3 regions of the Vibrio sp. Vb1554 genome follow, and region 3 is predicted to be linked to each of the others. Evidence: riboswitches for the same ligand, from Rfam matches in the RefSeq annotation. Region 3 holds a riboswitch; each other region holds the start of a gene.
The links. A riboswitch is a leader RNA that binds a small molecule or an ion and turns the genes downstream of it on or off. The one in region 3 is predicted to bind thiamine pyrophosphate.
Positions count from the first base shown of each region.

Region 1 (2,254 bases), on a different contig from region 3:
CAATAATCACCTGTACGTCGTATTCCCACGCAACCTTGGTCAATTCGCCAAGAGTACGAAGCTCTGCAAATTGCGCTTCATCGTTAGCATCAGCAACCGAGCCAGGACGCAGACCATCACCAAGAGATAGTGCGACATCGTACTTAGCACAGATTTCACAGATCTCTCGGAAGTGAGTATATAAGAAGCTTTCTTGGTGATGCGCTAAACACCATTTCGCGATGATAGAACCACCACGAGAGACGATGCCAGTAACGCGTTTTGCCGTCATCGGTACATAGCGCAGTAGTAAACCGGCATGGATGGTGAAGTAATCAACGCCCTGCTCTGCTTGCTCGATCAGAGTATCGCGCATCACTTCCCAGTTAAGGTTTTCCGCCACACCATTCACTTTCTCAAGCGCTTGATACATTGGTACGGTACCGATCGGAACTGGACTGTTACGTAGAATCCACTCGCGAGTTTCGTGAATATTACGTCCAGTAGAGAGATCCATAACGGTATCTCCACCCCAGCGCGTTGCCCACACTAGTTTCTCTACTTCTTCTTCAATCGAAGAAGTGACCGATGAGTTACCGATGTTGGCGTTCACTTTGACCAAAAAGTTACGTCCAATGATCATTGGTTCGGATTCTGGGTGGTTGATATTGGAAGGGATAATCGCGCGACCTTCGGCGACTTCTTTACGCACAAACTCGGCGGTAATGTCTTTTGGAAGATTCGCTCCAAAGCTTTGACCCGGATGCTGTTGATTCAGCACTTCATCGCGGTATTGAGCACGCCCCATATTTTCACGCAGGGCGATGTATTCCATTTCTGGGGTGATTATACCTTTGCGAGCATAGTGCAATTGGGTCACACAATGGCCATCTTTGGCACGTCGAATACGTGGTAGATTACCGTAACGAAGATCGTCTAGTGTTTCGTCTTCTAAGCGTTCTTTGGTGTACACCGAGCTTACTTCATCAAGTAGCTCAGTATCGGCACGCTCTTCAATCCACCCTTCTCTCAGCTTAGGTAAGCCGCTATAGAGGTCTATGGTGTGCTCTGGATCTGTGTATACACCCGAGGTATCGTAAACGCGTACTGGCTCATTAGGCTCGAAAATAGGCGCTTCTTTTGTGCCTCCAATAAGGCTATCAGCGAGTGATATTTCACGCATTGGCACACGAATATCTGGACGTGAGCCTTCTACGTAGACTTTGCTTGAATTGGGGTACGGTTGTACCGAGAGTGTATCAATGAACTGTTTTGCTTCCAGTCTCGCTTGTTTGCGACTCGACATAGCATTTTTCCTTGCTTTGTTATACTAGATAAAAAGTAATTGGATAAAAATGCTTGGCGGATAGATGCGACAAGAGGAGTCAAATTAAGGCTAGTTAAAGCTTACGATATTTGCCTGTAACAACATTCGACTTTTGATAGATCAACCAGAAAGAGCTCCGGTGTGAATATCTTCTCTTGTTCCCTTCGCAGATTCTAATCTGATCAGGTTCAACGGATCCCGAATTAACGGTCTCAGCCTTATGGCACTCCGACAAGTGATGTCAGTATATAAAAACGGCTTGGTGAAACCAAGCCGACCTGTTCAATTTTTAACTACTTTGCTAGCTGCGCATCAATAATTGAAAGCCTATCCACGCCGCTGAAATACTTAACACTACATTCAACAATACGTTCAACCCCATCTTAAAGAAAGCGCCCTGCTGCATAAGCAACACATTATCCATCGAGAAGGTGGAAAACGTCGTTAGTGCCCCTAAAAAACCCAAGCCAATCACTTGTCGCCAAGGTTCCGTTGCCAAAAGTTCATTATCGAAAGCTGCTATCAATAAGCCCATCATAAATGAGCCAACAACGTTAACGGTTAACGTACCATATGGAAAACCACGCCCCAATAAAATGACACAAAGTTCAGAAATTAAGTAACGAGAACATGCACCAAATGCACCACCCAATGCAATAAAACCCAAAACGGATAGTTGTCCCATAATTCCCCCAGAAAAGTTAATGGCGACATTGTAATCAAATTTACGGCAATAGTGATTATACAATCTTAGAATTCAGCAAAGTATAGCGCTTAAAACTTATCAAGATTTTAAAAGTTACAGGAGTCACTTTACTTCAATGTACCCCATCAAACCCGTCTTCATATGTTCAATTACATGACAATGGTACATCCAACGCCCTGGTTTATCTGCAACAAATGCCGCTTTCGCACTGCCGTTTTTTCCAAGTAAGACCGTATCGGTAT
Region 1 covers NZ_JAWPOJ010000043.1:26,712-28,965, forward strand. The annotation lists gene thiC (phosphomethylpyrimidine synthase ThiC) at 1-1,285, opposite strand, end outside; TPP riboswitch at 1,449-1,547, opposite strand; gene crcB (fluoride efflux transporter CrcB) at 1,608-1,991, opposite strand; gene R8N28_RS22135 (multicopper oxidase family protein) at 2,115-2,254, opposite strand, start outside.
Region 1: it holds a riboswitch for thiamine pyrophosphate, as region 3 does, so the genes downstream of both, thiC (phosphomethylpyrimidine synthase ThiC) here and thiB (thiamine ABC transporter substrate binding subunit) in region 3, are expected to answer to the same signal.

Region 2 (2,254 bases), on a different contig from region 3:
TAAGTAACGCAATATTGTGGTTTTCCCGCAGCCACTTCGTCCGAGTAATACCGTCCATTTACCGACGGGAATGGTCATGTTCATTCCTGCTAAAGTCGGTGTTTGGCTATCTTTGTATCGCAGACTAGCATCGGAAAGCTGAATGCCAATCGCGTTAGCGAACATAAGTATGACCCGCAAAAAAGTGGTTCACAGGGCCATGGCCTTTACCTACATCCAATTCATCAGCGTGTGCGATAGCTTGGCTGATGTACTGCTTACCCAGGTGCACCGCTTTGTGTAGGTTGTTGCCTTGGCCAAGATAAGACGCGATAGCAGAAGACAGCGTGCAGCCTGTGCCATGAGTGTTTTTGGTTGGAAAGCGTTTAGCGCTGATTAACTCGGCACTGTCTTGCATGATAAGCAGATCGTTGCTGTTTTCATTTTCTTCAAGGTGACCGCCTTTGAGCAGAATAGCTTTGGCGCCAAGCGCACGAAGGTCGGTAATCATATCGTTCATTTCAGATTCTGATTGAGGCATTGGCTTACCCGTCAATGCTGCGCCTTCGGGTAGGTTAGGGGTAATGATGTCTGCGAGCGGAATCAATTCTTCTTTTAAAGTGCTGATTGCCGACTGTTCCAGTAATAGATCACCGCTAGTGGCCACCATTACAGGGTCAATCACGAGGTGTTTTGGCTGGTATTGCTTAATTTTGTCTGCAACGACTTTGATGATGTTGGAATCTGCCAGCATGCCCACTTTGACTGCAACGATGTTGAGGTCGGTAAATACTGCATCAAGTTGGCTCTCTACATGGTCGAGAGGAATGGGGAAAATCGCAGAAACGCCTTGGGTATTTTGCGAAGTAATCGCCGTGATTACCGAGCAAGCAAAACTGCCGGTTGCGGACATCGCTTTGATGTCGGCTTGAATACCTGCACCGCCACCACTGTCTGAGCCCGCGATGGTCAATACGATAGGGGTAGGCAAGGCTGGCGTGTGATGTGAATGAGGTTGTGATTGCTGCGTCATGGTCGCTCCTACTACAAGACGTATAGGAACTGACTTTGACCGTTGCAGATAGATCGATTTTTCGATCGCTATCGCTTACCTAAGAGGGGCGACGAAAGGCAAAGTGTGCATAGTTCCCTACGTCAGTGCTAACTGAATCAGGTTCAACGGGTCTCGAATTTCGATCTCAGCCAACACTTGTCGTGTGGCCCCCCGACTATTTCGTTCGGATGATAGCAGGACCATTGCGGAAGGGATACGTTTTTTGAGCGTAATTATAATGAGTATTCAATTATGCGAGGTGAGTGATAAAGTAAGCACCTAAATGGTTTGCTGGGTGGAATTTACTAGTGCAACGCTCTGGTGAATGAGCAGAACCTGGAATATTTAATAAATAATCGTGGTCTCGTTAAGCAAGGATTAGCACAAAACAAGGTTAAAAAACTGTTAAAATTTAACGTATTGCCAATTTAACTTTGTTGAACTTTTTCACAGTTAATTAGGATGGCTAAGACGATCATCGAGCAAGGAGACTTCATGCTTAATTCTGTAACAGCGAAGTCAGTGATCGATCATGCGCTCTTTTTGGGGGCTGATTTCGCTGAACTATTCGTTGAACATCACCAAACCAACACTGTCCAGATCGCATCTGGTGAAGTGGATAAGGTTAACTCGGGTATCGATTTTGGTATCGGTATTCGTCTTTTTTTCGGTCATAAGGTGCTTTACGGTTACACCAACAGCACAGATGAAGCCGAACTAAAGCGCGTAACCTCGCTGCTTGCTGCAAAAGACAAGCGTGAGCAAATCGCGTCAGCGGGTTCTTTGAATTTGAACCGCTACCCAATCCAACATGGTTGCCGCATGCCACTAAGTAAGGATGCTAACCTAGATTCAAAAATCGCGTTTCTATTGAAAGTTGACCAAGCCGCACGTGCTGAGAGTGAGCATATCAGCCAGTTTATTGGCAGCGTGCTTCAGCGTGAACAACAAGTGTCTATCTTCAACTCAGAAGGTCTACACGTTGACGATACTCGTCATTACATCCGAGTTGCTGGTAATACCGTCGCTCAAAAAGGTAATGAGCAGTCTTCTGGTATGGAAGGTCCTGGCGCTCTTGCTGGTTGGGAATTCAGTGAACAGCTTGATGCCAAAGAGCTAGGTCAAACTATCGCGCAACAAGCGTTGGTAAAACTTGGCGCGGATGCTTGTCCATCGGGTGAAATGCCAGTGGTAATTGGTAACGGCTTTGGCGGCGTAATC
Region 2 covers NZ_JAWPOJ010000017.1:3,978-6,231, reverse strand. The annotation lists gene R8N28_RS14730 (ABC transporter ATP-binding protein) at 1-165, opposite strand, end outside; gene thiD (bifunctional hydroxymethylpyrimidine kinase/phosphomethylpyrimidine kinase) at 155-1,012, opposite strand; TPP riboswitch at 1,110-1,217, opposite strand; gene R8N28_RS14720 (TldD/PmbA family protein) at 1,529-2,254, shown strand, end outside.
Region 2: it holds a riboswitch for thiamine pyrophosphate, as region 3 does, so the genes downstream of both, thiD (bifunctional hydroxymethylpyrimidine kinase/phosphomethylpyrimidine kinase) here and thiB (thiamine ABC transporter substrate binding subunit) in region 3, are expected to answer to the same signal.

Region 3 (2,254 bases):
ATGCTTGGTTGCGGCGGATTATCATGTCTACGTTCTGATTTCTTCGGCGGCTCGTGTTGTGATGGCAACCGAGCATAATCTTAAGCTGCCAAGTGGCCCAGAAGCGGTGCAGCAAGCATTGGTAGAGCACCTGAACTGCAATCCCGATAACATCACCGTTTGCGGTAAAGATGACTGGTTCTCACCGGTTGCGTCTGGTTCTGCTGCACCAAAGCAAATGGTGGTTTGCCCATGTTCTGCGGGAAGCGTTGCGGCCATAGCACACGGTATGTCGGACAACTTGATTGAGCGCGCCGCTGACGTGGTGATGAAAGAGCGTGGGCAGTTGTTGCTCGTGGTTCGCGAAACACCATTCTCAACGCTGCATCTGGAGAACATGCACAAACTGTCGCAAATGGGCGTCACCATCATGCCAGCGGCTCCGGGCTTCTATCATCAGCCAAAGAGCATTGAAGACTTAGTGGATTTTATGGTGGCGAGAATTCTTGACCACTTAGGTATTGAGCAAGGTTTGGTGCCTCGTTGGGGTTATGACCAGCGTTCGTGAGCTGATTGTGTAACCACTCAAATACCTTTACAATCCATCCAACTCATCGGGGAGCAAACCCATTTAGCATTGAGTCAATCAATGCATTGGGGCGCTGAGACCTAAGTGTTTAACTAGGGACCCGTATTACCTGAACCAGATAATGCTGGCGTAGGAATTGAGTCTGGATATTGGAAGTCCTTAATAGCCGCCTCAAACCCTGTGCCGCTCAACTTATTTCTCTGAAATACTCATGGAGAGCGAGCAGTGAAACCCACTCTAAATCTGATTGCCCTAGCTGCAATCACCTCTACTTCAGCGTTTGCTGCTGAAAACCCATTAACTATTTATACCTACGATTCTTTTGCCGCAGATTGGGGGCCGGGTCCTAAAATCGAGCAAGCTTTTGAAGCAAAATGTGGCTGTGACGTTAACTTCGTAGCGTTGGACGATGGTGTGTCGATTCTGAATCGTCTTCGTCTTGAAGGCGGTAATAGCAAAGCGGACATCGTATTAGGTTTGGATAACAATCTGATGGCAGAAGCGAAGAAAACCGGTCTGCTTGTCGAGCACGGTGTGGATACGGCTAACACAGTGTTACCAAACGGTTGGAGTGACACGACGTTTGTACCGTACGATTACGGCTACTTCGCGTTTGTGTACAACAAAGAGAAACTGGCTAATCCGCCGAAAAGCATGAAAGAGCTGGTGGAAACGCGCGACGATCTGAAAGTGATTTACCAAGATCCACGGACTTCAACGCCGGGCCAAGGCTTGATGCTATGGATGAAATCTATTTATGGCGACGATGTGACGCAAGCGTGGCAGAAGCTAGCGAGCAAAACCGTAACGGTCACGAAAGGTTGGTCTGAGGCGTATTCTATGTTCCTCAATGGTGAGTCCGATTTAGTGCTTTCTTACACCACTTCACCTGCGTACCACTTAATTGCGGAAAACGATTCGAAGTTTGCTACGGCGAATTTTGCTGAAGGCCACTACATGCAAGTTGAAGTCGCCGCCAAAGTGAAAGGGGCAAAAAATTCAGAACTTGCTGATCAATTTATGAGTTTCATTTTAAGTGATGAGTTCCAATCGGCGATGCCAACGGGTAACTGGATGTACCCAGTCACTGACGTTGAGTTACCTAAAGGTTTTGAAACTTTGAGTGTTCCAAGCAAGTCGTTGAGCTTTAGTGCTGATGAAGTGGCAAAAATGCGTAAGTCTTGGATTCGCGAATGGCAAAGCGCATTGACGTTTTAGCTGACGTTTCCATCCTCATCTGAATGAGATAGGTTTTACCTTTGAATTCTGTTCCAAAAATAGGTTTAGGGGTCGCGATGATCATCGCGACCTTTGTTATTTCTGCCCTAGGTGCTTTGATTGTTCAAGCCCCTTCACTTGATGTGTCTGTGGTATGGGGCGACCCGTACTATCAACATGTCACCAAGTTCAGTTTCTACCAAGCGTTTCTTTCCACATTGCTCAGTGTTGGCTTTGCCATTCCAGTAGCGCACGCACTTTCGCGTCGCCAATTTATTGGTAAATCATTACTGCTTAAGCTGTTTGCATCGACACTGGTTTTGCCGGTTTTGGTTGGTGTTTTTGGGCTGTTAGCGATTTATGGCAACAGTGGTTTGTTGGCGCAGTGGTTGCAAAGTTTCGACACTAAACTGCCATTCTCTATTTACGGTTTGAACGGCATTTTACTCGCCCATGTGTTCTTTAATT
Region 3 covers NZ_JAWPOJ010000015.1:63,964-66,217, reverse strand. The annotation lists gene R8N28_RS13855 (flavin prenyltransferase UbiX) at 1-547, shown strand, start outside; TPP riboswitch at 585-721, shown strand; gene thiB (thiamine ABC transporter substrate binding subunit) at 794-1,786, shown strand; gene thiP (thiamine/thiamine pyrophosphate ABC transporter permease ThiP) at 1,828-2,254, shown strand, end outside.